3 regions of the Clostridium sp. LXY-7 genome follow, and region 2 is predicted to be linked to each of the others. Evidence: a T-box and tRNA genes for the amino acid it is inferred to sense, from the RefSeq annotation. Region 2 holds a T-box; the other regions hold tRNA genes.
The links. The T-box of region 2 lies ahead of thrS (threonine--tRNA ligase). A T-box ahead of a tRNA ligase gene usually reads a tRNA of that ligase, here a tRNA-Thr.
Positions count from the first base shown of each region.

Region 1 (10,198 bases), on a different contig from region 2:
AAATGCAAAGTTATGGGATTGCAATGATGAAATAGAGAAGCTATTTAAAGATAATATGCTGATTAAAGTAAGAGGCGTAGTAAATGAGTATAGAGGTAAATTACAACTAAAGATAGAAAAGGTTAGACCTGTAGTAGATACTGATAATGTTAATATAGATGATTTTGTGGCCTCTGCACCCTATACTTCAGAAGATATGTTTGAGATTATACTGGATTATATAGAAAAAATACAGAATGAAGATATTAAAAATATAACTGAAACTATTATAAGAAAATGTAGTGATAAATTAATGCATTATCCTGCGGCAAAATCCAATCATCATGCTATAAAGGGCGGATTATTATATCATACCACCACTATGTTAAAGGCTGGAGAAAAGATGCTAGAAATATACACTCATTTAAATGGAGGGTTATTATATGCGGGAATAATACTTCATGACATAGCTAAAATTTTTGAAATGGAATCAAGTGAGCTAGGTATTGTTTCTAAATATAGTACTGAGGGACAGCTTTTAGGTCATATTATTCAAGGAATTAATTTAATTGAAAATGCAGCAGTAGAAGTAAAGGCTAATAAAGAAGTAGTAATGCTATTACAGCATATGATATTAACCCATCATTATGAACCAGAATACGGAAGTCCTAAAAAGCCTATGATTCCAGAGGCAGAAATGCTACATCATCTAGATATGATAGATGCTAGAATGTATGATATGAAAAAAGTTTTAAAGGATACTACTGAAGGGGAATTTTCAGAAAAAGTATTTAGTTTAGATGGGATAAGTATATATAAAACGACTATTAATTAGAAATTTAAAAAACATCATGGATTTTAGTGTATCTATGGTGTTTTTATTTTAGATATAGAGGATTTATTATTGACACTTTTGGAGTATTAGCTATAATTATATTGTAAACCTTAAAATAAAATAGGTTTACAATATAAGGGGGAGAAATATGAAGAAGTTAACGATAAGAGATTTAATTATGTGTGGACTTTTTGCAGCAATAACATCAGTATTATCTCAAATATCTATACCAATTCCATTTAGTCCAGTTCCATTTACTATGCAAACACTTGCTGTAGCATTATGTGGAGTTATACTAGGAGCTAGGAAAGGATTTATAGCACAGCTTATATACATAGCATTAGGGGTAGTTGGGTTACCTGTGTTCTCTGGATTTGCTGGAGGAATACCTAAAATATTAGGTCCTACAGGAGGTTTCATAATTTCATTTCCTATAATGGCATTAATAATAGGATATCTAAGCGATAGTAATATAAATAAACTTAAACTAAGTATTGGGATGATAGTATCTCTAATAATTAGCTATGCTATAGGAACATTACAAATGTCATTTGTTTTAGGTATAAGCTTTGGTAAGGCATTGACTATAGGAGTAATTCCATTCATAATATTAGATCTTATCAAAATGGGTATAGTTACTACAATTGGAGAAAAGCTTAAAAAAAGAGTAATGATGAGTATAATAAGATAGAGATATTAGGAATAATAAGAGTGGAGTGGAAATACGAACATTCCACTCTGTTTTTATTATGAAAAATACGCAATTGTTGATGATATATATGTATACTTATAATATGTTGCGAAATATTTTTTTATATTTTAGTTAATTATTCGTATTATTATTGAAAATGAATTATGTGTTTGATAAGATATTTATGGGGTGATTAACATGTGTAATAATTATGATGTTATTATAGTTGGAGCTGGAGCTAGTGGAATTTTTGCTGCCTATGAATTAAGTGGTTTAAATTCTAAAGTTAAAACTCTAATTATAGAAAAAGGAAATAGCTTAGAAAAAAGAAGATGTCCAATTGATGGAAAAAAAATCAAAGCATGTATCCATTGTAAGTATTGTAATATTATGAATGGATACGGTGGAGCTGGAAGTTTATCTGATGGAAAATATAATATCACCAATAATTTTGGTGGAGATTTATACAAATATATAGGTAAAGAAGAGGCTCTAGATCTTATGTATTATGTTGATAAGGTACTTTGTGATAATGGAGGAAGTGATGCTAAACTATACTCTACAGCAAATAGTTCTCTAAAAACAGAGGCCCTAAAAAATGATTTACATTTGTTAGATGCTAAGGTTAGACATCTAGGAACTGATAGAAATGTTAAAATTCTAGGTAATATGTATGATAAATTAAAAGAAGAAGTAGACATGATATTTAATACTGAAGTTATAGATATAGAGAAGCAAGGGGAAGAATTCATAATATCTACTGAAAAAGAGCAATATAGATGCAAAGACTTAATTGTTGCTACAGGACGCTCTGGGTCTAAATGGGCATCTAAAATGTGTGAAAAGCTAGGTATATCAACTAAGAGCAATAGAGTAGATATTGGAGTTAGGGTAGAGCTTCCAGCAGCAGTTTTTGAGCATATAACTTCAGAAGTTTATGAAAGCAAGATAGTTTATAGAACTAAAAAGTATGGTGATTTAGTTAGAACTTTTTGCATGAACCCTCATGGTGAAGTTGTTAGTGAGAACACTAATGGGATAGTAACAGTTAATGGACACAGCTACTCAAATCCGGATTTCCATACAGAAAATACTAATTTTGCCTTATTAGTATCCAATAGCTTTACAGAACCATTCAAAGATAGTAACGAGTATGGAGAATCTATAGCAAAGCTAAGCAATATGCTAGGAGGAGGAGTACTTGTACAACGGTTTGGAGATTTAATAAAAGGTAGAAGAACTAATGATCATAGAATGGATAAAAGTTTTATAAATCCAACTCTAAAGGCTACTCCAGGTGATTTAAGTTTAGTTATTCCCAAGCGCCAACTAGATGCCATTATAGAAATGATATATGCACTAGATAAAATAGCTCCAGGAACAGCTAATGAAGATACTTTACTTTATGGAGTAGAGGTTAAATTCTATAATTCTAACGTACAAGTAGATAATAATTTAGAAACTAAAGTCAAGAACCTATATGTTCTAGGTGATGGTTCAGGAGTTACCCATTCACTTTCACAGGCATCTGCCAGTGGTGTTTATGTAGCTAGAATTTTGAATAAAAAATATAATTAATCTTCATTTATTATAATTAATTCAGTATAAGGAAGAGAGGTATTCTTATGTCAGCATTTGTAGTATTAGGAGCTCAATGGGGAGATGAAGGAAAAGGTAAGATGACTGATTATCTTGCAGAGACAGCCGACGTGGTTGTAAGATTTCAAGGTGGTAATAATGCAGGTCATACAGTTGAGGTAGGAGAGAAACAATATAAGCTTCACTTAATTCCATCAGGTATATTATATAGTAGTAAACTTAATATTATAGGAAATGGTGTAGTTGTAGATCCAGAAGCACTATTTAAAGAAATGGATTACTTAAAAGGCTTAGGAGAGGATATAACTCCAGCAAGATTGCTTGTAAGTGATAGGGCGCAGGTTATAATGCCATACCATAGGATATTAGATACGCTTAAAGAAGAAGCAAGGGGAAAAAATGACATTGGAACTACTAGAAAAGGAATAGGACCATGTTATACAGACAAATTTGAAAGATGTGGAATAAGAGTATGTGATCTTATTAAACCACATGTATTAAAGGAAAAATTAGAAGAGTATTTAAAAGATAAAAATGATACTATTGTTAGACTATATAATGGAAAAGCTTTAGATTTTAATGAAGTTTACGAAACTTATGTAAAATATGGAGAGAGATTAAAGCCTTATGTAGCTGATACGTCAGTAAAAATATATGAGAGCATTAAAGCTAATAAGAAGGTTTTATTTGAAGGAGCTCAGGGAACACTTCTTGACATAGATTTCGGTTCTTATCCTTTTGTAACATCCTCTAACACTATATCAGGAGGAATATGTACAGGAGCAGGAATAGGCCCTACTATGATAGATGGCGCAGTTGGAATAGTAAAAGGATATACTACAAGAGTTGGTAAAGGACCATTCCCAACAGAGCTTAACGATGAGACTGGTGATTGGATAAGAGAAAAGGGATTTGAATATGGAACTACAACTGGAAGAAGTAGAAGATGTGGATGGCTGGATTTAGTTATATTAAAGACAGCGGCAAGAGTTTCAGGGTTAACTAGTTTTGGAGTAACTAAAATAGATACATTAGCAGGTCTTGAAAAATTAAAGGTATGTATTGGATATAAATTAGATGGGGAAGTAATAGATTATTTCCCAGCAAGCCTTGATGATTTAGCTAAATGTGAACCAGTATATGAAGAGTTTGATGGATGGGATAGCAGTATAAATGATGCTAGAAACTATGAGGAACTTCCTGAGAATGCTAAGATATACTTAAAGAAGATAGAAGAGTTTACAGGGGTTAAAATATCAATAGTTTCTGTAGGACCAAGAAGAGATCAAACAATGATGGTTGGAGAAATATAAAATAATATTATATAAAAATAAAAGATGCAGATTTATCAGTTTGCATCTTTTATTTTTATACTTATTTCAAACAGAGACACATCCTCATGAGTTATAGGAATCCAAGATAATAAGGCCGTTTCATAGAAATTCCCTTCCACTTCAATATTATTATTTACTATATATTTGTATAGTATTTCATAGTATTTTATCTTGTTTTTATAAGAATCTATATATTTTAGACATAGATAATCTCCAGCCTTTAAAGTGGAAATAGGTAAATTTAGTTTTATATCCTTGGGCATTTCAACAAATGTATTTAAGTATTTAATAGTTCTATTTTTTACAAAAGAATTATAACTTACTGTAAGGCCTACTTGCTCTAAAAATGGAATACCATTTTCTTCAAAGATATTCATAGCCTTTCTAAGGGGTATTTCTAAGTCATATAAATCACTATTCTCATTATAATTGGATTTAATAGGAAGAATATTCATAGTATCCATATGCTGAATATAAACCACATTTAAATCCTCTAAATCAAAATATTCATCTATTTCTTTAAGCTTATTATCAATTATAGATTTTATATTCTGAAGCTCTTTTATTTTTTTATCTATGTTATTATGTTGTTCATTTAATGCTTGGAAAAATAAATTTATATCACTGCCATTAGATAATATCTCTTTAATTTTTTCTAAGGATAAACCAGAAAATTTAAGATATTTAATTACATCTAAAATAAAAAATTGTTCTATGGAATAGTATCTATAACCAGTGTTTTTATTAACGTAACTAGGTTTAAATAAATCAATTCTATCGTATAACCTTAGAGTTTGTATAGATAGGTTATGAAATTTTGCCATATCCCCAATAGATAAGTATTTTTTATTCATAAAACCTCCTTTAAATAAATTATGAAGCATTTTATTTAAGTATTGAATGAATATGCTCAATAGACGCGCTTGATGAACTCCAAGCCCATTGTAGATTAAAACCACCACAATCTCCATCTACATCCAATATTTCGCCTCCAAAGTAAAGTCCTTTTACTAATTTGGATTGAAGAGAAGTACTATCTACTTCTTTAGTATTAACTCCACCTAAGGTTACTTGAGCATTCTCAAAGGAATTTGTATTAATTACCTTAAAATTCCAAGCATGAAGTAAGTTGTATATATTGGTTTTACTTTTATAGTCTAGAGCATAGGTTGACATATGAATATCTTCAATACCAGCTTCTTTTAAAATTACTGGTATGAGTTTTTTATTTATAATACCTATAAGATTAGTATAGATACTTCTATAGGAGAATATTTCAAAGTGATTTTCTAAAAAATCTACCATTTCATTATAAGGTAATGTGATTAGACTTATTTTAAGAGATACTTCATTGTTATTAAGAATTCCTTTTGAAGCAATTCTACTTAATTGAAGTATAGGAGGCCCTGAAATACCATAATCAGTAAATAATATTTCTCCACTCTCTTCTTTTTGAAATACATCATTCACTAGAATTTTACAAGTTCCTTCAAATTTAACTCCAGAAATGGCATTTAGTCTATTATATTCTAATTTTAACTGCACAAGACCAGGTGATGGATTTATTATAGTGTGACCTAATGATTTCGCCAGTTTATATCCAGAGCCATCAGAGCCTGTCTTTGTATAACTTTTTCCGCCAGTACATAATAGTAAGTTTTTGCATTGAAATACATCATTATTATTACATATGACTTTGAAGTTCTTTTCCTTAGATATATTTGTAACTTTGCTATTCAAATATATAGGTATATTTCTATCCTCCAAATTAATTCTAAGAATATCTATAACAGAAGAGGCTTGAAGACTCATAGGATATATTTTATTTTCATCAAGAACCACTGTATAAATACCCAAGTAGTTAAAAAAGTTTAAAGTGTGATTAAGATTGAATTTCTCTAATATATTTTTAAAAAAAGGTGAATTATCGCTGTGAAATCTATTAGTATTTAGCTGATTATTGGTTATATTACATCTACCATTTCCAGTAGTTAATAGTTTTTTACCTATTCTATCATTTCCATCAATAATAGCTACATCGATACCTAAATCTTTAGCTTTAATAGCAGCCGCTATACCACAGGCGCCACCACCAATAATAATAAGATCATGATACAAATTAAAATCTCCCTTCAGTTCTGAATTAGTATTAGGTATATAAAATATTATAGTTATAAGTATATCCAACTTTTTTTAGTTCAACAAGGTAGGTGATATTGTATAAAATAATTGTATTATCAATTATGTAATCGAAGAATAGATTATAAAGTAAAATAACATAATAATGTTAAAAATACGAGAAATATTCATATATTAATACTACATTATATCGAAAAACTCTAAATATTATTAGAATATAAGTAAATTTTATAAGGATGATTAAAAATTTGAAAAAAATAAATAAAATAGTTTTTAAAAAAGTGTTGACATTAGATTAGAATTTTTGTATTATAATACATGTCGGGTGAGCCGACAAAAACAAAAGCAAAAAGACATATGGCTCCTTGGTCAAGCGGTCAAGACACCACCCTTTCACGGTGGTAACAGGGGTTCGATTCCCCTAGGAGTCACCATTTGTGGTCGCATAGCTCAGCTGGGAGAGCATCTGCCTTACAAGCAGAGGGTCACAGGTTCGATCCCTGTTGTGACCACCACATATATGGCCCAGTGGCTCAGTTGGTTAGAGTGCCGGCCTGTCACGCCGGAGGTCGAGGGTTCGAGTCCCTTCTGGGTCGCCAATTTACTAAAAATCTTAGGTAGTCTACTAAGAATTAGTAAAACATAATAATTCACATATGGCTCCTTGGTCAAGCGGTTAAGACACCACCCTTTCACGGTGGTAACAGGGGTTCGATTCCCCTAGGAGTCACCATTTATGGTCGCATAGCTCAGCTGGGAGAGCATCTGCCTTACAAGCAGAGGGTCACAGGTTCGATCCCTGTTGTGACCACCATAAACTTAATATGGCCCAGTGGCTCAGTTGGTTAGAGTGCCGGCCTGTCACGCCGGAGGTCGAGGGTTCGAGTCCCTTCTGGGTCGCCATAGTTTGCTGGCATGGCTCAACGGTAGAGCAGCTGACTTGTAATCAGCAGGTTGTAGGTTCGATTCCTATTGCCAGCTCCAAAAAAGTTCTAGAGAAATCTAGGACTTTTTTATTTTATGAATAGATATTTCTTAAATATATATTAATCTAAAAGTAGAAAGTGGTAGATAAATTTTAAATATTATCTACCACTTTAATTTATTTATTCAAAAATTTCTTTTGTAGTCTTATATCATCACCATAGAATTTACATAGAGTAAAGTTACCTATCAATCTAGAGGTAATTCTTTCAGAATAAATATTAGTTAACTCTTCAAGAGAATAATTAGTGGACACTATCATCTTCTTATTATTCAACAATCTAGAGTTTAGCAGATTAAATAACTCAGTCTTTGAGAAGTCAGAAGACATTTCAGTACCTAAGTCATCTATAATTAATAAATCACAATTATTAATATACTCTTCTAAGGTTAAGTTACCATTAAAACGAATATCTCTTATTGATTTAATTAATTCTTCTGCAGTTTTATATATGACGAAATATCCCTTATCAATTAGATCTTTGGCAATACAATGAGATAGAAATGTCTTACCTGTTCCAGAACTACCATAGAATAATAAGTTCTCATCGTTATTGTTAAAGTTCTTTATAAAATTCAAACTTGAGCTAGCAATATTTCTTATATTATCTTTAGGACTATATTTCTCAGGTCCTTTTTTATCACTATAGTATTGCAGGTTAAAATTATCAAAATTATTTTTTTCCAGCATAAAGCATAGAGCAGAATTTTCATAATATATCTTTACTAATTTATTTTTGTAACAAGAACACTTATCTGACCCAATGAATCCAGTATCTTTACACTTATTACAATCATATTGAGGTTGTAAATAATCTAAAGGATATCCATGTTCAACTAATAATTCACCTTTTCTCATTCTCAAAGTAGTTATAGTTTCTTTTAATTCTTTAAGATATTCCTCACGTTTATCTAAAGCTTGAAGTGTATTTAAAGAAACAGAGAGACAAAGCTTCCCTATTTCTTTTTCAATTCTTTTTATTTCTGGTAATTTTAGTTCAATTTCTGACTTACGATTCTCTAGAGACTTTTTCTGCCTAGAGTTTATTTCATCATAAATTTTCATTACTTGTAAATGATGATTACTAATCATTATTATCCCATCCTAAAAGTTTTCTTTCTAAAGCATCAAAATCATAAGTTCTTTGGTTATAATTAGTAAAGTTTCCCTTAGAATTATTCGGATTATTTATTATAGATTTAGGAGCAATTTTTTTTCTATCTTTAAGCTCAATATCTTGAAGGGTCTTAATATTGTCCTTAAACCAGCTATTGAGTATACCATCTATATATTTAAAATCTGCTCTATTTAATCTCTCAAAACAAACATCACAGGCTTTGTATATAATGTCTATAGGAAATTTATATACATTCAACCATTTTTCTAGAAGTTCTTCCTGGGGCTTCATTACATCACCATTTTTAACACCAAGATAAGTTAGTATTTTTCTTATATTCATCCATTTATCTTCATGTTTCTTTATATAATTTTGAGCTGCATCTATGTCTTTTATATTAAAATCATGCCAAGATATGGCTATAGTCTCTATATATCTATAATCAGCTTTTCCTTTAGATACACAATATTCAATAAGTAATAAAATAAGTTCTGGAGAAAAACCAAAGTCTTTTTGCCAACCTAGATAGGTTGACATTTCTTTAGGAGAAAGAGGTCTTGCAAGAAGTCTTTCTATATCCTGAAGCATATCTTTAACTAGTGAGTTATCTAATTCCTTCAATAGATTAATAGGGCGCTCACCCTCTTGAGGAATATTTGTTAAATCAAGAAATTCAACATTGTAATTTCCGATATTGTCTATAGGGGTCAATTTGATAACTCCCTCATCATTCCAATAGTTCCAAGCATTAAGGACATCTGTTTCGAGAAGTGATAATGCAGAAGCTATAAGAGAAGAGCTAGCACCTATTTCACCACTAATACAATATTTAAGACCAAGTAAATATACTTTTACATATTCTCCTCTAGCCTTCGCCATGAAACTGTCAATAAAAACATTACTAACGGGAGTATAATCTAAGGTTTTGGATTTAAACATAAAAGTACTCATGACATCGCTACCTTTCTAACTACTATATGACTATACTTAAACATTATAGATTTAATGCTTATTATTATCAATAAAATTATATTATAAGTTTAGTATATCATAATAGCAATTATTTTAGAGTAAATATATATAAGAAAACTTATGTTTAATATTTTAAAAACAGGGAATATTATCATTTAGGTAAGGAGGTCATACTTATGAATAAAAGTTTTTGTTATAGGGTTATTATTATAGGAATATCGATAGTATGCATTTCAACTATGATAAGTGCCTTTAACAAAGTTACTACAAAAGAGATTCAGTTAAATAAAGAAAAAGTACCAGTAAAGATTGATGATGAGAAGATAGAGGTAAAAAATGAAAAGATAGAATTGAAGAACATGATAGCAGAAGCAATTGAAGAAGAAGAAAGAATAAGTAGAGGAGAAAATAATAATGACAATTCCAAAGAAGTATTTCTTCACAAATCGATACATACTCCAACAAGTGGAGTATTAACATCTACATTTGGAGAAAAAAGAGGGGAATCAATACATAAGGGAATTGATTTAGCAGCCCCTACAGGAAC
Region 1 is NZ_JBLLJL010000007.1:141,400-151,597, reverse strand. Features, by position in the region: gene ACI48Q_RS19530 (3'-5' exoribonuclease YhaM family protein) at 1-814, shown strand, start outside; gene ACI48Q_RS19525 (biotin transporter BioY) at 963-1,505, shown strand; gene ACI48Q_RS19520 (NAD(P)/FAD-dependent oxidoreductase) at 1,704-3,083, shown strand; gene ACI48Q_RS19515 (adenylosuccinate synthase) at 3,131-4,417, shown strand; gene ACI48Q_RS19510 (MerR family transcriptional regulator) at 4,453-5,292, opposite strand; gene ACI48Q_RS19505 (aminoacetone oxidase family FAD-binding enzyme) at 5,324-6,556, opposite strand; tRNA gene ACI48Q_RS19500 (tRNA-Glu) at 6,937-7,011, shown strand; tRNA gene ACI48Q_RS19495 (tRNA-Val) at 7,017-7,092, shown strand; tRNA gene ACI48Q_RS19490 (tRNA-Asp) at 7,100-7,176, shown strand; tRNA gene ACI48Q_RS19485 (tRNA-Glu) at 7,236-7,310, shown strand; tRNA gene ACI48Q_RS19480 (tRNA-Val) at 7,316-7,391, shown strand; tRNA gene ACI48Q_RS19475 (tRNA-Asp) at 7,404-7,480, shown strand; tRNA gene ACI48Q_RS19470 (tRNA-Thr) at 7,487-7,561, shown strand; gene ACI48Q_RS19465 (ATP-binding protein) at 7,680-8,654, opposite strand; gene ACI48Q_RS19460 (DnaD domain protein) at 8,647-9,630, opposite strand; gene ACI48Q_RS19455 (M23 family metallopeptidase) at 9,828-10,198, shown strand, end outside.
Region 1: it has a tRNA-Thr gene. The T-box ahead of thrS (threonine--tRNA ligase) is inferred to sense a tRNA for this amino acid. The anticodon was not compared.

Region 2 (10,198 bases):
AACTGTTGCCTTCATTAATAATTCTCTTTTAGAGTTACCTTCTACAAATATATTTTTAGGAATATCTAGTATTATTTGTTCTGCGTCGTTATACAGTACATAATCTATATTATATACTTTACTATTTTTAGATATATTTTCTATAGAGAGAACTTGAGTAATTTCTTTTTTCCCAATATCTTTTTCTATAAAACCAAAACTTAAATTATTTGGAGTTATAAAAGAATCAACATTTATTAACTTATCTATATCTACAAATCCAGAACCTTGAATCTGTGGAGGATACATTGTTCTATTTTCATCTATAATCAATTTAGCATTATTAGTTATAGCAGCTTTAATTTGTTCAGGACTCCAATTTTTATGAGCTTGTTTTATTAATGCAGCTACACCAGTGATATAAGGTGCTGACATGCTAGTGCCAGTTTCCTTCTTATAACCAGATTCATCAATTTCGTATGGGACAGTACTATTTATATCGATACCAGGCGCGATTACATCGGGTTTTATGCCCCATAGTCCAGGAGTAGGGCCATGAGAACTTTCATAGAAAATTTTGGTAATAGATTCATTTTTTAATGTCATGGTTTCTTTGCCGATAATAGTATTTAACCTTACAAAATCATTTTTATCTATGCTAGCTACGGGTATTTTAGCTGAATCATATAGTATAAAGGAATCACTATCTACTTGTCCACCTTCTATGTACACTATAATGCCTGATACTTTATTAGTGTCAACAGTACTAATAAATTCTTCTAGCTCGAAAATATCATCGCATTTAAATAAGAGTATGTTATTTTTATCTTCAAGCTTAGATACAGATTTAAAATCATTTTTCGCTTCATTTATGATGGAGTAGTTAATTCCTTCAGGGAATTTACTGCTTCCTCTTACTAAATTTAATTTAAATTTAGTATTACTTTTCTCTCCTATGATATTAGTAGATAATAAATTTGAAGAACCATTTCCTACAGTAATAACTCCAGGTAGAGCAGCTACATCCTTTATACTCCAATCAGATGGACCATAATTACCAGCGGATTTAACTACTACAATACCTTTTTCAATTGCTTTATTGATGGCATCAGCTACAACGCCATTAGGCATATTATAATTAGCTCTTAGTGATATATTTATTATATCTGCGCCAGATTTGATGGATTCATCAATAGCCTTTACAATATTCTCATCAGTTGTAGTGCCGTCTTTACTTATAACTCTATAGACCAATAAAGAAGCTTCAGGAGCAACTCCTTTAATTTTGCCATTAGCTGCGATGATTCCAGACACATGTGTTCCATGACCATACTTTAAATCTCCATCCTTATAAATAGGTTTATCATCAACAAAGTCATATCCACCAATTATGCTATTTACTAAATCAGGATGATTTATATCAACGCCACTATCAATGACAGCAACCTTAACTCCTTTTCCAGTGTAATTTATAGGTGTTACATTTTCAGTGGCTGAGGAACTATAAGTAAATTTATAAAAACCTATAAATAGAGTTAATAGAATAATAGATGTTATTGATTTAATAATTAAGACGCTTTTTCTCATTTAAAATCCTCCTAGATATAAGGTGTCCAAAGAAAAGTTGACTCTATAGTCCAATATATAGTATATATAGTGATTTATATAAAAAGGTTACAAATAAGTGAATATAAATATTACAAAATTGTAGTTATTTCGTTGAATAAAAAAGATTCCAGTGAAGATCACTGGAATCTTTCTATTTACTTCTCTCTAGTTTCAACTTCCTTTAATACTCTTTCTATGAAGGCATTAAGAGCAGTTGAGCCTTCATCACCGTTTTTACGGCTTCTTACAGCTACTTCTTTATTCTCAGCTTCCTTTTCGCCAACTACTAGAATATAAGGAATTCTTTCATTACGAGCTTCTCTAATTTTGTATCCAATTTTTTCAGCTCTATAGTCAGCTTCAACTCTGATATTATATTTTCTAAGCTCCTTGTATACCTCATCTGCATAATCATGATATTTTTCAGATATAGGTAATAATTTAGCTTGAACTGGTGCAAGCCAAGTTGGGAATGCTCCAGCATATTTTTCAATTAACATGGCAAGAGTTCTTTCATAACATCCTATAGAAGTTCTATGGATAACATATGGATACTTCTCTTTTCCATCCTTATCGATATAAGTCATTCCAAATCTCTCAGCTAATGAGAAGTCGATTTGAACAGTAATTATTGTATCTTCTTTTCCATGAACATTTTTAAATTGTAAATCCAACTTTGGTCCATAGAAAGCAGCTTCGCCTATTGCTTCAGTATAGTTAATTCCAAGGTTATTTAATATATCTCTCATCTTATCTTGAGTAGCATACCACTCATCTGGTCTGTCTATATATTTAGACTTATTATTTTCATCCCATAGCGAGAATTGATAAGAGATATCATCTTCAATGCCTAGTGTTTTCATCATATAGTTGATTAGGTCAACAACTCCTCTGAATTCTTCTTCAAGTTGGTCTGGAGTACAAACTAAATGTCCTTCAGAAATTGTAAATTGTCTTACACGAATTAATCCATGCATTTCTCCAGAAGACTCATTTCTAAATAGTGTTGAAGTTTCACCATATCTTAATGGTAAATCTCTATAGCTTTTTTTGTCAGCTTTGTATACCATGAATTGGAATGGGCAAGTCATTGGCCTAAGTGCAAATACTTCTGCATCTTTTTCTTCATTTCCAAGAACAAACATTCCATCCTTATAGTGATCCCAGTGTCCTGAAATTTTATATAAGTCACTTTTAGCCATTAGAGGAGTTTTTGTTAATAAATATCCTCTTCTCTCTTCTTCATCTTCAACAAATCTTTGAAGAAGTTGAACTATTTTAGCTCCCTTTGGCATTAATAGAGGAAGTCCTTGACCAATAGGTTCAGAAGTAGTAAATAATTTTAACTCTCTTCCAAGTTTATTATGGTCACGTTTCTTAGCCTCTTCTACAGCCTCTAAATAGCTATCTAATTCAGATTTTTTAGTGAAGGCAGTACCATAGACACGAGCTAACATCTTATTTTTCTCATTTCCTCTCCAGTATGCTCCAGCTAGTTTAGTTAGTTTAAAAGCTTTTACTGGCTTAGTTGACATTAGGTGAGGACCAGCACAGAGGTCTACAAAATCACCTTGTCTATAGAAAGTTATAGTTTCTCCCTCTGGTAGGTCTTGAATTAGCTCTACCTTATAAGGTTCGTCTTTCTCTTCCATGAATTTTATAGCCTCATCTCTTGGAAGTTGAAAACATTCTATAGATAAATTTTCTTTAACTATTTTTTTCATTTCTTCTTCAATTTTAGTTAAATCTTCATTAGAGAAACCTTCATCTAAGTCAAAATCGTAATAAAAGCCGTTATCTATAGCAGGTCCTATAGCAAGTTTTGCTGCTGGGAATAATCTATTAACTGCTTGAGCTAATATATGAGCTGATGTATGTCTAAATGCTTTTCTTCCCTCAGCATCATCAAAAGTCAAAATACTAAGATTACAATCTTCTTCAACTATATAACGTAAATCTACAGTTTTCCCATTAACAGTTCCAGCTGTAGCAACCCTTGCTAGTCCTTCAGAAATACTTTTTGCAATGTCTAACACACTTAGTGGGCCTTCATACTCTTTAAAAGAGCCATCTTTTAATGTTATTTTAATCATTGTTAAATCTCCTTTCCATATATATTATTAAATCACTAAAATAAAAAATCTCGTCGCTTTTCATAATAGAAAAGGGACGAGGTATACCCGTGGTTCCACCCAATTTGTCTATATAAGTATAAAATAACTTACAAAAGACCACTTTAATAACTATAACGTAGTTAACGGACTTTATTAGAGTCACTCCGAGGTGGTTTTCAATATGTTTTATTTGAAGGCAATTTCAGCTATTATGCCAACTCTCTGTTAATAAGTTACATATTTACTCTTCTCTTCACTGTGATTTTAATATTCAACTTAATTATTGTAACTTTATTATATCATAATTTCAATAAAATTATCATAAATATTATCATAAAATTATAATAATTTTATCATAATTATTAATTATGTCAATAGGATAGTAGAAACTAATGAAAAATCCTAATATTTTGGAGAAGTATGCTAGGGAGAGAGAATTGGCTTCGCCAGTAAATCGCTTTTCTAGAGAAAAAAGTGATCACTTATTTGCAACCGCTGCTTGCACTTCACTGAATTCAGAACGATTTATCTCCTTTTATTACCAGTAAGAATATATGAATTTAGCATAGTGAAAATATTTCAATATACTTACATATTATGATGAAATATCTTATAATAAAATAATAAGAAAACTGTATTTATGGTGCTAATCACAGAATATTTATAGGAGGAAAATAATTTATGAAAAAAGAAATGTATTGTAGCAGTTTTTGGTCAAGCTTATATAAAAATAGTGGTGACATAATTATGAATAAGACTGATATAGATAGGTTTAATAAAGAAAATATCAGGAAAGGCAATATATTTGATGTGTTTGCTGAGAAGGAAGAATATTCTAAAGATGAAATTATATCCATGATAGATAATGTAGGTAAAATACCAACAGAACGTAAATATAATTTATATTTCAATGGAGAACTCATTGAGGAAGAATATTGTAACAAGTTGATTCAAAATCTAAATTTAGAGAAATTAGAAGAAAATATTAGACCCAGTTATGGAATAACTATAAGAAGAACTATAATGAAATCCTTTCCAACAGAGGATAGAGTATTTAAACATGAAACTGAGTATAGCTTAGATAGATTTATGGAGACAGCAGTTTATCCATGTGAGCCATGTGTAGTGTACTGTAGTAGCAAGGATAAAAAATGGTACTTTGCCAAAATATATAATTACATAGCTTGGATCAAAGCTGATGATGTAGTAATAGGTGATAAAGAAGAGATTAAGAGTTTTTGCTATTGTGATGACTTTTTGGTGGTAACAGATAAGAAAATCTATACTGGATTTAATCCTTTTGATGAAAATTTAAGCAATATACAAATAGATATGGGAGCTAGACTACCTATAGATAGAGGCTGGAATTGTGAAGAAACAGTTCAAGACATGGACTGCGAAGGTAACTATGTAGTTAAATATCCAAGAAAAAATGGAATGGGCAAATTAGAATTTGCTAATATATTAATACCATTTAATGAAGGGGTTAATGAAGGTTATCTACCATATACTGTTAATAATATCCTAAGGCAAATATTCAAGTTTCAAGGAGAAAGATATGGTTGGGGAGGAGAGTTTAATGGAAGAGATTGTTCAGGGTTAATGCTAGATACCTATAGAAGCCTTGGTATAATATTACCTAGAAATGCAGATAGACAATTTGAAAATTGTGAAGGAAGAGTTATAGTAACTGATAGGCAGATATCAAGTGAGGAAAGAATCAATATTTTAAGAGATATAAAACAGGGAACCATGATATTTTTTGATGGTCATGTAGCTATGTATATTGGAGAATTTGAAGATAATTTTTATATAATGCATGATACCTTAGGATATAATAAAGATGTAAATGGAGAGATAAAAGCTTTCTCCACTCGAGGAGTTTCAGTATCGCCATTAAAGAATGCATATACATTAGGTGCTAATAAAGAAGAATATATACTAGCGATGTTAGGAGTGAATGAAATTTCTAAATAAAGTACTGAAAAATATTTATTTAATAATAGAGTGTGTTTAAAATAAGGATAATATGTAGCTAGTTTCAGCATTATTTTAAACATACTATATAAATTAAAATGTGATATAGTTTTATACATAAGGAGAAGAAGTATATGGACTTTATTTATGCAATAGACAAAGCAATAACGGATTTTATTCATTTTGGATTACAAAATGAGATTTTTGATTTTTTAATGCCACTTATAACTAGATTAGGTGACATAGGATTTATATGGATAATTATAAGTGTAGCATTGTTGCTTACAAAAAAATATAGAAGAATAGGATTTACTTGTATACTGGCACTAATATTAAGTACCATATTGACAGAAGGAATATTAAAGCATTTAGTAGAAAGGGCAAGACCATTAATTGTTAATCCTATCGAAACACCATTAATACCTATTCCAGTGACTTTTTCGTTTCCATCAGGTCATACTGGAGCTTCAGTAGCAGTAGCTTTTGTATTATGTAAATATTTACCTAGGTACAAATTGGGATTTATAACATTAGCATTTTTAATAGCATTTTCTAGAATATATCTGTATGTACATTACTTTTTTGATGTAATAGGAGGAGTTATAGTAGGTATAACAAGCGGGATTTTAGCCATTTATATGATTGAAAAATGGATGTTTAAAAAAGGCAAAGAAAAACTTACTAATATTTAGAATTAAATGTTAGTAAGTTTTTCTTATAAACTTTGTTTTAATATAGTATTGATAATGAACCACATATTATTACTTGCAAAACATTATTATATATAGATTATAATAATGTTATTTCATATTAATTTAGCATATTATAAAAAATATAATTACAATTTATATATTTACATAATTTTAATTAGTTTGTATAAATTGCACAGGATGTGAGTCATGAGATAATACATCAAACATATATCCTTTGCTAGATAATCCCTCTATTATTTCTGGTATAGCTTCTAAGGTTGTATATTTCATGTTAGTATCATGCATTAATATATTAGCATGTTTAACATAAGGTGAATCTGATAATACTCTATGAACTATAACACTTTTAGCTTGAGTGCCAGTAGAAGCATCTGTAGAATCAACATTCCAATCAAAGAAGGTATATCCCATATCATTTAGACGGCTTGCTAAAGGTTTCATAAAGTTTGATCCGCTATAGGTGGAGCTTAAATCATTATTAGAGCCTCCAGGGAACCTTAGAATTTTTGAAGGTTCTACTCCCGTAATTTCTTTAAGTTTTGCATCTAAATCAGTTACTTCTTTTATAAAGACATCTTGTGATGAATATATTTTACTATAATCATGAGAATAGGTATGATTAGCCAATACATGTCCTCTTTTAACAATTTCTTTATACTCTTCGTCGTAGCCTTCTTTATAAGTTACAAAAAATGTAGCTTTAACTTTATATTTATCCAAAACATTAAGAAGCTGCATAGTATTGTCTGAAGGACCATCATCAAAGGTTAAATAGGCAACCTTCATATTGGCCATAACTGCCTCATATTCTGATTTTTTTCCTTCAATAGCTTGTTGCAGCTTAGTGTTTTCTTGAGATAAAATATCATTATTAGAGGATATAGTTTGAATTTCATTTTGTAGCTTTTTACTACTATTCATAGCTAATATAACTCTACTGTTTGCAAATATTGATATACCAAAACAAATAATTAATGCAATAAACAATATGATTCTTCCTAGGTTATTATTTTTTTTTCTACTTCTTTTAGCCATATTTTATATTTACCCTCCAAAAACACTAATTAGAAATATTAGATAAGTTATTAAGTTTATTATCAATATTACTTTTAGACTGCTTTAAAATATTGTTCTCTTCCTTAAGTTTTTGTTCTTGAACCTTCAGCTGCTCCATTTGCTTAGTTAAATCATTATTAATATTCTCGAATTGCTTTAATTTATTATTAGCAAATACAAAGGAACCTATTAGTACAAAAAATAGAATTATTCCTACTAAATAAAAATTTATAACACTTTTTTTTTTCTTAGGAGCTCTTGAAACTTCCAACATTATTCATCCGTCCTCTCTCCAGCAATATGGTATCATGGTATCATTATATAATTATAACAAATAATATTTATTACAAAGTAGTAACAAATATCATTTTTATACATAAAAGTTTAAAAAGTTACATAAAAAGTATGTTTACGAAAAATACTAATTAATATGTAATAAAATGCATACTAATCACATAGTTTTATAAGACAAATATGTTGATTATGTATATTAAGTTTCAAATGAGAAGAATTTTTAAAATCAGTACTACTATATAGTATTAATTTAATCTCAATATATATGTTTGTATAATAAAAAAAGCTAAAAAATGATAACAAAAATAAATTAAATATTTTTGTTACCATTTTTGTGTTAATGCTTAGGATTGGAAGAAACTTTCTCAACAGCAGTAATAACTGAAGCAGTAATGCTAATTTTTTCTTGCTTATCTATTTCTGTTAATGCTGATGTGTAAATTTTTCCTTCTTCATTAACAACATACTTAGGTTTCACACAATTTAATGAACATGCCATCATATCAGCAATGCATTTGTCACATCTACAGATATGAGGATAACTATGCAAAACTTGATTAAGAATTTTTTTCACAATTTCCTCAGAGTAATTTTTATAGATAAACATAAAAATTACCTCCTAAGCTAAAATATTAATACTATATAATATTTTCAATTATATATAAGGTTACATTAGATGTTCATTTTCTTTACATTTTCTGGAATTATAATATCTGCAAGTGTTGCATTTTTAACGTCTTCTATAGTAGCTTCAGGGCCTAACTCTCTTAAAACTAAACCTTTATTAGTAACTTCTAAAACAGCCATTTCAGTTATTATTAAGTTTACTTGATGTGCTGCTGTTAATGGTAATGTACATTTTTTTAGTATTTTTGGGTTTCCTTTTGCAGTATGTTCCATAGCAACAATAACTTTTTTAGCTCCTACTACTAGGTCCATAGCTCCACCCATTCCAGGTACTTTTTTACCAGGAATCATCCAGTTAGCAAGGTTTCCTTCTTGGTCTACTTCTAATGCTCCTAATACTGTAGCATCAACATGTCCACCTCTAATTATAGAAAAAGACATTGAGGAATCAAAGAAGGCAGCACCAGGTATTACAGTTACAGGAAGTCCTCCAGCGTTTACTAGGTCTTTATCTTCTTTTCCAGCTTCTGGAGCTGCACCTATTCCAACAAATCCATTTTCAGATTGTAGAGTTACGTCTACTCCTTCAGGAATATAGTTAGCAACAAGAGTTGGAAGACCTATACCAAGATTTACTACGTCTCCATCGTTAAGTTCCATAGCAACTCTTTTTGCTATAACTTCTCTTATCATATTTTTATCCATGTTATTTGTCCCCCTTAACTATGTAATCAACAAATAATGCAGGTGTCATTACATGATTTGGATTAATCTCACCAACTTCTACTAATTCTTCAGCTTCAACTATAACTAAATCAGCAGCAGTTGCCATTAATGGGTTAAAGTTTCTTGTAGCTTGGTTATAATAGATGTTTCCTTTTTTATCTACTTTTGAACCAAATAGTAAAGCTACATCTGCTCTAAGTGGAGTTTCTAATATATAATCGTTTCCATCTACATTTATTATTTGTTTTCCTTCTTCAACTATAGTACCAAGACCAGTTGGAGTTAAGAATCCACCAAGGCCTGCACCACCGCATCTAACTCTTTCAGCTAGAGTTCCTTGAGGTGATAATTCAACATCCATTTCCTTTTCGTTCATTTGACGTCCAGTTTCTGGATTAGTTCCTATATGAGAAGCAATAACTTTTTTTACTTGCTTATTAACTATTAATTTTCCTATACCTCTGTCAGGAAATCCAGTATCATTTGCTATGATAGTTATATCTTTAATTCCTTTTTCAACTAAAGCATCGATAAAACTTTCAGGTGTACCAACAGCTAAGAAGCCACCTATCATAATAGTCATTCCATCTTTAATGTGAGAAATAGCTTCATCAATTGTAACAATTTTGTTCATAATGTCCCCTCCATAATAAATTATTCTCCATTACTAAGTGTAATACTATTCAAAGAATTTTGCAACTTGAGAAAACTATATATTTACAAAATCTTATCTTATTTCATTAAATTATGTGTATTTTTTAAATTTAAACTAATAAATAGTTAGTATATAATTTATATAGGATATACAAATTTGTTGAATAGATATATTACTATTAGAAAAGAATTCAATATAAAATGGTATTTATAAAATTAATTTAAAAGAGTGGGAAGTGAAATTTTGGGTATTAGATATATTTATGGTAGAGCAGGTACAGGAAAGAGCTATACTTGCATAGAAGAAATTGGAGAGAGATTAAAGTCTGGAGAGAAGAAACCATTAATACTCATAGTGCCAGAACAATTATCTTTTAAAGCTGAGAAAGCACTAATAGAGAGAACTGGGGCTACAGGAATTAATAATGTTCATGTATTGAGCTTTCAGAG
Region 2 is NZ_JBLLJL010000001.1:335,870-346,067, forward strand. Features, by position in the region: gene ACI48Q_RS01730 (S8 family peptidase) at 1-1,566, opposite strand, end outside; gene thrS (threonine--tRNA ligase) at 1,743-3,680, opposite strand; T-box leader at 3,750-3,967, opposite strand; gene ACI48Q_RS01740 (NlpC/P60 family protein) at 4,383-5,678, shown strand; gene ACI48Q_RS01745 (phosphatase PAP2 family protein) at 5,813-6,370, shown strand; gene ACI48Q_RS01750 (polysaccharide deacetylase family protein) at 6,542-7,426, opposite strand; gene ACI48Q_RS01755 (hypothetical protein) at 7,452-7,718, opposite strand; gene ACI48Q_RS01760 (late competence development ComFB family protein) at 8,079-8,348, opposite strand; gene ACI48Q_RS01765 (3-oxoacid CoA-transferase subunit B) at 8,414-9,073, opposite strand; gene atoD (acetate CoA-transferase subunit alpha) at 9,075-9,728, opposite strand; gene addB (helicase-exonuclease AddAB subunit AddB) at 9,993-10,198, shown strand, end outside.

Region 3 (10,198 bases), on a different contig from region 2:
GCTCTAAAATTTTGTCTTGATCTAGTGCATCAATAAAATAGAAGTCTCCACTCTTTCTATTTAGTATTGGCATTTTTCCTTCATTAATAAGATGGGCATTGACTACTATCATACTTTCCTGCCCTTGTCTAAAAATCTCATTTAATCTAACCACCTTAACAGCTTCACTTTCTATGAGATCTTTAAGTACATTTCCTGGTCCCACAGATGGAAGCTGATCTACATCTCCAACTATAATAATCCTTGTGGTGAAGCTTACTGCTTTAAGCAGTGCATTCATTAAAGTAATATCTATCATAGATGCCTCATCTATGATTAATACATCTGCTTCTACTGGACTACTTTCAAATTCTAAATCTTCCTCTTCACTCTCTGAGTAAGAGCCAATCTCTAAAAGTCTGTGTATAGTTTTTGCTTCCATACCTGTAGCTTCACTCATTCTTTTAGCGGCTCGTCCTGTTGGCGCAGCCATAGCAACCTTCATACCTAAACCTTCAAATATATGAACTATACAATTTATAATTGTAGTTTTACCAGTACCAGGTCCCCCTGTTATTATTTCTATACCATTATTTATAGCTCCCTCTACAGCTTCCCTTTGTTTTGAAGCTAATTTAATACTATTCTCATCTTCGAACTCTAGTATTTCCTTGCTTAACTTAACCTCTAGCTTTTCATAGGTAGTAGTAGCAAGTTCAGCTATCTTTTTAGTTACACTCATCTCCATATACAGATAATACATATTATATACAGCTGTTATATCGTCTACCTCTTCAATTTTTATTTTTCCCTCTATGGTTAAATCATATATATTCTCTTTAATCTTATCTATAGTTACTCCTAATACATTTATTGCCTTCTCTTCTAAAATATCCATAGGCATAAATGTACTTCCCATAGCACAATACTCATTAATTATATAGGATATTCCACTCTTTATTCTAAATGGAGAATCACTCTCTATTCCTATACTCCTAGCTATCATGTCCGCTGTTTTAAATCCTATTCCTGAAATATACTCTACTAATATATAGGGATTATCTTTGACAATATCTATAGATGTCCATCCAAATTTCTTATAAATTTTCATGGCTTTATTTACAGATATCCCATACTTTTGAAAAAATATAATTATTTCTCTTGTAGCTCTTTGACTAGCATAAGACTCTATTATTGTATCGATTTTCTTTTTTCCTATTCCCTTTATTTCATTTAGTCTTTTTATATCATTATCTAAAACCTCTAAGGTTTTAGTTCCAAAAAACTCCACTATTTTTTTTGCCGTTATTGGTCCAATACCAGTTATAATACCACTGGCCAAATATTTTTCTATGCCCGATAATGTAGTTGGAACTATTTCTTCTATATTATCTACTCTAAATTGTTTTCCGAATTTAGGATGATTAACCCACTCTCCTGTTACCTTATATTTATTTCCTTCAACAATATAAGCCATAGTACCAACCATGGTGATATTTTCTCTTCCGTGAATAGCTCTAATTATGGCATATCCATTTTCTTCATTTTTAAAAACTATATTATCCGCCACAACTTCCATAACTATCATACTTTATCTCTCCTAAATATTTTCTTCTATTAATTATAGCATCTGAAGCATATTTATAGCTGTACTTTTTTATATTTATATTATTTACTATTCTCAGTCCTATTAAATCAAAATTTTTTATAAATACGATTTTGTTTTATATAGTTCATTATCAACACTATATTAAGACAAAGTTATAAAAAAAGAGCGAACCATAAAGTTCACTCTGTTTTATTATAAATATTTTTTAATATCATCAACTTTATTTAATCTTTCCCACGGTAAATCTAAATCATTTCTACCAAAATGTCCATAAGCAGCTGTTTGTTTATATATTGGTCTTCTTAAATCTAATTGTCTTATTATAGCTGCTGGTCTTAAGTCAAATACCTTTTCTATTAATTCAACAATTTTATCATCATTAATTTTTCCTGTTCCAAAGGTATCAACTGCTATAGATACAGGTTTAGCTACTCCTATAGCATACGCTAATGCTATTTCTATTTTATCAGCAACTCCTGCAGCAACTAAATTCTTAGCTACCCATCTTGAAGCATAAGCCGCAGATCTGTCAACCTTAGTTGGATCTTTTCCTGAGAATGCTCCACCACCATGTCTACCATATCCACCGTAAGTATCTACTATAATTTTTCTTCCTGTTAATCCTGAATCTCCTTGTGGACCGCCAATAACAAATCTTCCTGTTGGATTTATATAATACTTAGTATTATCATCCAATAGTTCAGCTGGAACAATATTAGCTATTACATATTGCTTTAAATCCTTCTCAATTTGTTCACGCTCTATTTCTGGATCATGTTGAGTTGAAATAACTATTGCATCTACTCTTACTGGTTTGTTATCCTCGTATTCAACTGTTACCTGAGTTTTTCCATCAGGTCTTAAATAATTTAAAGTACCATCTTTTCTAACTTCTGACAATCTTCTTGCTAATCTATGAGCCATAGCAATTGGAAGTGGCATAAATTCTTCTGTCTCATTTGATGCAAAACCAAACATCATACCTTGATCTCCAGCACCAATAGCATCTTCTTTATTAATTTCACCCTTTTTGCTTTCTAAAGCCTCATCAACCCCCATTGCAATATCCCCTGATTGTTCACCTATAGAGGTTAACACTGAACAAGTATTGCAATCAAATCCATATTTAGCTCTAGTATAACCTATTTCTTTAATGGTCTCTCTAACAACTTTTTGTACATCTACATAACATTTAGTGCTGATTTCTCCCATAACTAAAACCATTCCTGTTGTTGTCGCTGTTTCACAAGCAACTCTAGCCATTGGGTCCTTTTCTAAAATAGCATCTAAAATAGCATCTGATATTTGGTCACACATTTTATCTGGATGTCCTTCTGTAACTGATTCTGAAGTAAATAATCTTCTCATTTCTTTATCTCCTCTCTGATTTTTTTATCTGGAGTTCTCACATATTAAATTCCAATAGGCAAATAAAAACTTATAATATAAGTTAAGACTCCAATAATAAAAATTTAATTTAATAATACATACAAACAAAATAAAACCTCTTCTTAAGATTAAGAAGAGGTTAGCTATCACAATACACTACTCTCTCTTATCTCGCAGTATGTCTGCTGGAATTGGCACCATGGTGATAATTCACCGGTTGCCGGGTTTCACAGGGCCGTATCCCTCCACCTCTCTTGATAAGAGTTATTAATTATTTTTACAACATCATAATATCATAATATGAAAAGCATGTCAATTTGATTATTCTCAAAATAAAAAATATCACAAAAGTGATATTTTTTTATGGTGGAGGAGGACGGATTCGAACCATCGAAACGAAACGTAACAGATTTACAGTCTGCCCCCTTTGGCCACTCGGGAACTCCTCCAAGTTTTGGAGCTGGCAATAGGAATCGAACCTACAACCTGCTGATTACAAGTCAGCTGCTCTACCGTTGAGCCATGCCAGCATATATTATTTAATTATTAGTTTAATGGTGGTCACAACAGGGATCGAACCTGTGACCCTCTGCTTGTAAGGCAGATGCTCTCCCAGCTGAGCTATGCGACCATATTGTGGTGGAGGAGGACGGATTCGAACCATCGAAACGAAACGTAACAGATTTACAGTCTGCCCCCTTTGGCCACTCGGGAACTCCTCCACATTTTGGAGCTGGCAATAGGAATCGAACCTACAACCTGCTGATTACAAGTCAGCTGCTCTACCGTTGAGCCATGCCAGCATATATTATTTAATTATTAGTTTAATGGTGGTCACAACAGGGATCGAACCTGTGACCCTCTGCTTGTAAGGCAGATGCTCTCCCAGCTGAGCTATGCGACCATAATATGGTGGAGGAGGACGGATTCGAACCATCGAAACGAAACGTAACAGATTTACAGTCTGCCCCCTTTGGCCACTCGGGAACTCCTCCACATTTTGGAGCTGGCAATAGGAATCGAACCTACAACCTGCTGATTACAAGTCAGCTGCTCTACCGTTGAGCCATGCCAGCAAATCCCGATTTATAAACTTGACAAGTTATAGTATACAATTTTAGTTTTACTTTTTCAAATTCAAATTTACCCATTTGGGATGATTATTTTACTCTCCTTCTATTTTTCTAATGAATACTTCTATTTACATTGCACTCTTGTTCTTATCTAAGGCTACTAAAATCTATATATCTAGAGAATACTTTCAAAACATATTCAACATCTTTAGGTTTAAGTTTTTCTTTTACAATTTCTATTATTTTTTCCACTCCTATTTTTTCATTCTTATACTCTATATACTCGCTTATTTTTTCAATATCTCTATTTGATAAGTCTTCTGAAATTATCATTAATTTCGCTTTTTCAATCATACTAAGATCTTTCTCTATATCTTCTACAGAGGTCTTTATTATTTTATAATCGGTTTCTGGTATATATGAATTGTAATTATCGTTCATATACTTATCATTATATTCAAATTGCTCTTCCATTCTTAACATCTGATTTTCTTTAAACTTCATATATTTTTTAAAATTTGTATCATCATTTACTTCACTAGCTGTATTTTCTTCTTCATAATTCTCTTCTTTATAATTCTTTTCTTTATAAATTTCTTGTTCTAATTCTTTAGCAATCATACTATTTTCATTATACACATGATAACTTTTGTTTAAGCTAATTAGAACTCCTGATATAAAAATAGTATATGCAATTATAACTCCACTATAAAAAACTCTTTTCATGATTTTGAGTCACCTCACACTTAAAATTTTGCACATCTTAATTATGTCTTAATGATTTGATTTTATACATATTATGTTTCAGAACAAAATATATATTTCGTTAATATTTATTAATCTTTAATCATATAAATTCATAGGGAGGTGTTTATGTGAGTAAAATTAAGATCCATTACAAAGACCCTTTGGGTTATTATAGTTTATCAACATTTTTAAAAAATCAATTAGATGAAAATACTATTGTTGTTTGTATTGGAACTGATAGATGTATAGGTGATTGCCTCGGGCCTCTTGTAGGTACACTACTTAAAGAAAAGTTTTTCCCATTACCAGTGTATGGCACTATCAATGATCCTATCCATGCATTAAATCTAGAGAACAAACTATCAACCATAAAACTAAAGCATCCTTCATCAAAAATAATTGGTATTGATGCTTGCTTAGGACCATTTTTAAATATAGGAGAAATTCAGATTAGAGACTACCCAATAAGTCCTGGTAAAGGTGTAGGTAAAAGCCTATGCCCTGTAGGAGATATTTCTATAATAGGTATAGTTGATTCTAGTGAAGATGAAGAACCCTTCACTAGTAGAAATATTAGATTAAATCTTATTATTGAAATCTCGAGAGTTATAACTAATAGTTTAATTCATGCGTATCACCTCTATACTTGTAAACTTTGATCTCTATTTTGAATAAGCACTGTTTTAGATTTATAATTTTATATTCTAAATTCTAAAATATATTTATAAAGTAATTTCTTAACTTTAAATGAAGATTTTCAATTCTAATAATAAAATAAATAACAAAAGGAATGTATTTACTTAAAACACATTCCTTTTGCTATTTATTGGACAATATTAATCTATCACTGACCACCCTTGAGTACTTTGAGTGGTATCTAACTTATCAATAAAGTCTAACATTTTACCAGTTCCAATAGCTACACAAGAAACAGATTCTTCTGCTACATAAACAGGTACCTTGGTAACTTCCTCAATTAGCTTGTCTAGCCCATCTAATAATGCTCCTCCACCAGTCATAATTATTCCTTTATCTGCTATATCGGCAGCTAACTCTGGTGGTGTTTTTTCTAGAACTGAGTGAGTGCATTCAGCAATAGAATATATAGTTTCTTTTAATGCCTCTCTCATTTCATTAGAGTTTACTGTTATATTTTTGGGAAGACCTGTTATTAAATCTCTTCCTCTTATTTCCGTACTAATTTCTTCTTCCTTTGGATATGCAGACCCTATGCTTATTTTTAGTTCTTCTGCAGTTCTTTCTCCAATCATTAACTTGTGTTTTTTTCTTATATAACGAATTATAGCTTCATCGAACTTGTCTCCTGCAACTTTAATAGATTCTCTAACAACCATACCACCTAAAGATATAACTGCTATATCCGTAGTTCCTCCACCAATATCTATTACCATATTTCCACTAGCTTTTGTAATATCTAATCCTGCTCCTATAGCTGCTGCCAAAGGTTCTTCCACTAAAAGCACCTTTTTAGCTCCAGCATTTCTAGCAGCATCTTCCACAGCTCTTCTCTCAACTTCGGTTGCTTCACAAGGAACGCATACTACAACCCTTGGTGTAGAAATTTTTCTCTTTCCACAAGCCTTTTTAATAAAATGCTCTAGCATCTTTTCTGTAACATCATAGTCCGAAATAACCCCGTCTCTTAATGGACGTATAGCTACTATATTTCCTGGAGTTCTTCCTATCATTTTTCTAGCTTCTTCACCTACTGCTAATACTTTATTTAAGTTTTTATCAATAGCTACCACTGAAGGCTCTTTAAGTATGACCCCTTTACCTTTCATGTACACTAACACTGTAGCAGTTCCTAAATCAATCCCCATATCTGTTCCCATTCCGAAAAAAAACATCTAAAACTCACTCCCGCTTCTTGATCTATTTTGAAGTATAAATATACTAATATCTACAATTTCTCCTAAATATTATTATATTACTATTTATTCTAACCTTCAATTACTTTATACTTCATTTTAGTAGCTTTTCCACCTCTAATGTGTCTTTCAGCTTTATTTAAATTTAAGATGCTTTTTGCTTCTTCTGCTATTTGGGGGTTAATTTTAGGTAATCTTTCTGTCATATCTTTATGTATAGTGCTTTTACTTACTCCAAAAACTGATGCTGTTTTCCTAATTGTAGCCTCTGATTCAATAATATATTTTGCAACTTCTAGTACTCTATCTTCAATATAGTCCTTCAAAGTGTTACCTCCTTAATGCTTCTATAAATAATAATATGCTAAATTGCGAACTTAAATTACTTATTATTAGTTTCTTATTAGCCATTTCCTCTTTAAAAGAAAATGACTAATAAGACTAAATCTATAAGAACTATTTCTTATAGGTTACATATTTTGCAGGGTCTACTTCATTCCCATCTTTTAAAACTTGGAAATGAAGATGAGTTCCGTATTCCTCATAAGCAAAATTTGTAGTATTTCCAACTTTACCTATTTCTTGTGAAGCCGTAACCTTATCACCCTTTTTTACTGAAATATTTTCTTCCAGATTTCCATATACAGTTATTAACCCATTTTGATGGTCAACTTCAATAAAAGCTCCCTCAGTATTTTTACCTATGTTTTTTACAATTCCTTCAGAAACTGATTTAACACTAGCTCCTTCTTTTGCCTTTATATCCATGCCTAAATGAGTTTTATAACTCTTAGTTGTCGCCCAATATACTGGGTCTTCTGAGTATGCTCTTCCTAAACTTCCATCTACTGGATTTACAAAAGATTTATCATTTGAATTTGATACTGCTTTTGTCTCATTATTAGCTTTCACATTAGGTACTTCTTTTAAATTTTCTTTTACCTGAAGTGCCCCTTCTGGATTTTTAGGTTGTTCTACTACATTCTTGTCTGTATCTTGTACTACTACTTTTGCACTGTCTATATCATTCTTAGCTCTTGTTGATGTTACAACCGCCACTGTAGCTACAGAACATAAGCAAACGAAAAGTATTACATAGAAACCTTCTTTTTTAATAAACTTTTTGAATTTATCAAATTTATTGTTCATAAAAACACCTCCATATGTATTTTGACCCTTTATTAGAAAATTAATACATGTACAAGAAAAAAATTTTAAATTTTTAATATTTTATTTAATATCTAATAAAAATCTCAGTAAATAAAAATTGCATAAGATTTAGCCATATATGCTAAACCCTATGCAATCTTTATTTAATATTTTAATTGTATTTAATTATTTATTTTATATATTTCTATTCCAGTATAATAGTGTTTCAATATATTAATATAAGACTCCCCTTCATTAGCCATAGCATTAGCACCCCATTGACTCATTCCAACACCATGCCCAAATCCAACACATTTTATTTCTATAGTCTTATTAGTTATATCTATAGTAAAGTTAGCTGAATTTAATCCCAATAATTCCCTTAATTTTTTCCCACTTATAACTACCCCACCTAATTTAAGTTCTTTTACACTACCACCTTCAGTATGACTAATTATTTTTATTTGTTTTGTTAACTTGTTTACATTTAATCCAGCCTGATTATATGTTCCATTAACCTTTGAAACAAAATCACTTTTTTCAATACTTACATTACTTTTATATCTTGGTGCCACTTCTTCACCTTTACTTTCTACACTTCTTAAATAAGGCAATTTGGCACTAAATACTTCCTCTACATTTTCCGTCTTCCCCCCACTAGTTGAAAAATAGTATGCACCCTTAGCCAACTCATTATTATAAGTGATAATCATATTAGCAGTAGAATTTACAGCTTCCTCAATTTTCATCCAATTATCATTTCCATTATTTCCCCATTGATTTATTTTTTTATTCTTACTTGTATATACATGACAATGAGTAGTATCACATAAATCCCCTCCATAAGCGTTAGCACACCCACTGCCTATTGGTTTCATATGCGCTATAGCATAAGTTCTAGCCGCTATTGCTTGGGCTTTTAAGGCCTCTAAATTAAATCCTACAGGCATCTCACTACTTACTACTCCTTTTATATACTCTTCTAATGGAAGCTCTTCAATTCTATTTTCTTTTGTCATATATACCTTTACCGTCTTTATATTTATATTCAACCTCTTATTTACATCAGTTATATCACCATTTTCTATAATAACCTGCTGGATCTTTTCACTACCTTTTTTATCAATATTTTTAGTTTCTTCGTTAGAACTTTCTAATATAATTTTTGATGATAAAAATAAAAAACCTCCCAAAAGAAGAATATAAATTAATACGGTTCCTACAGGTTTCAAAATATCTAACGCTTTGCACGAATTAATATTAATTCTCTTACCCTTGTTTTTCATACTCTCATCCTTTCTCACCCTCTACTTATAAAATCACATGTATCATTTATATTATATGTTCTATCTAAATATTCATCTCCTATAAAAAATACTCAAAAGCTACAAAGCTTTTGAGTATTTTTTATCATATTCTTCTTATATCTACACCTAAGTCTTGAAATTTCTTCTCTATATTTACATATCCTCTATCTATATGATAAACATCTTCGATTATTGTCTGTCCTCTTGCATTTAATGCGGCTAAAATCAAACCTGCACCAGCTCTTAAATCAGTTGCTTTAACCTCTGCTCCAGTAAACTCTCGAACACCTTCTACTATGGCACTTCTACCATCTATTTTTATATTTGCACCCATCCTTATTAATTCTCTTACTTGCATAAATCTATTCTCAAATATGGTTTCTGTAATCACGCTAGTTCCCTGTACTTGTGCTAATAAACTCATTATTTGAGATTGCATATCTGTTGGAAATCCTGGATACGGAAGAGTTATAATATCTACTGGTTTCAAATCTACATCACCATCCACTACCATAACCCCTTCACATATAGTTATTTTAACACCCATTTCTGTAAGTTTCGCTATTACAGGTTTTAGATAAGCTTCATTTATGCCATGTATAGTTATCTTACTCTTAGTTATAGCTGCTGCAATCATAAAAGTTCCAGCTTCTATCCTATCAAATAATGGTGTATATTCTATATTGTTTAATTCTTTCACTCCATCTATAATTATTCTATCTGAACCCGCACCACTAACTTTAGCTCCCATTAAATTCAAAAAATTAGCTAAATCTATAATTTCAGGCTCTTTAGCTGCATTCTCTATCACCGATATACCATCAGCTAAAGTTGCAGCCATCATAATATTTTCTGTAGCACCAACTGATGGAAAATCTAAATATATATTATTTCCTTTAAGTTTTCTTACTTTTGCTTCCACATATCCATGACCTTGATTAATATCCGCTCCTAGAGCTCTTAATCCCTTTAAGTGTAAATCAATAGGCCTTGCTCCTATATTACACCCTCCTGGAAGTGAAATTTTAAATCTTCCAAATCTAGCAAGCATTG
Region 3 is NZ_JBLLJL010000004.1:162,443-172,640, reverse strand. Features, by position in the region: gene recD2 (SF1B family DNA helicase RecD2) at 1-1,567, opposite strand, end outside; gene metK (methionine adenosyltransferase) at 1,781-2,956, opposite strand; SAM riboswitch class I at 3,141-3,241, opposite strand; tRNA gene ACI48Q_RS14020 (tRNA-Tyr) at 3,342-3,426, opposite strand; tRNA gene ACI48Q_RS14015 (tRNA-Thr) at 3,433-3,507, opposite strand; tRNA gene ACI48Q_RS14010 (tRNA-Val) at 3,533-3,608, opposite strand; tRNA gene ACI48Q_RS14005 (tRNA-Tyr) at 3,615-3,699, opposite strand; tRNA gene ACI48Q_RS14000 (tRNA-Thr) at 3,706-3,780, opposite strand; tRNA gene ACI48Q_RS13995 (tRNA-Val) at 3,806-3,881, opposite strand; tRNA gene ACI48Q_RS13990 (tRNA-Tyr) at 3,888-3,972, opposite strand; tRNA gene ACI48Q_RS13985 (tRNA-Thr) at 3,979-4,053, opposite strand; gene ACI48Q_RS13980 (hypothetical protein) at 4,198-4,776, opposite strand; gene yyaC (spore protease YyaC) at 4,926-5,456, shown strand; gene mreB (rod shape-determining protein MreB) at 5,634-6,668, opposite strand; gene spoIIID (sporulation transcriptional regulator SpoIIID) at 6,761-7,015, opposite strand; gene ACI48Q_RS13960 (peptidoglycan DD-metalloendopeptidase family protein) at 7,146-7,838, opposite strand; gene spoIID (stage II sporulation protein D) at 8,021-9,124, opposite strand; gene murA (UDP-N-acetylglucosamine 1-carboxyvinyltransferase) at 9,249-10,198, opposite strand, start outside.
Region 3: it has a tRNA-Thr gene. The T-box ahead of thrS (threonine--tRNA ligase) is inferred to sense a tRNA for this amino acid. The anticodon was not compared.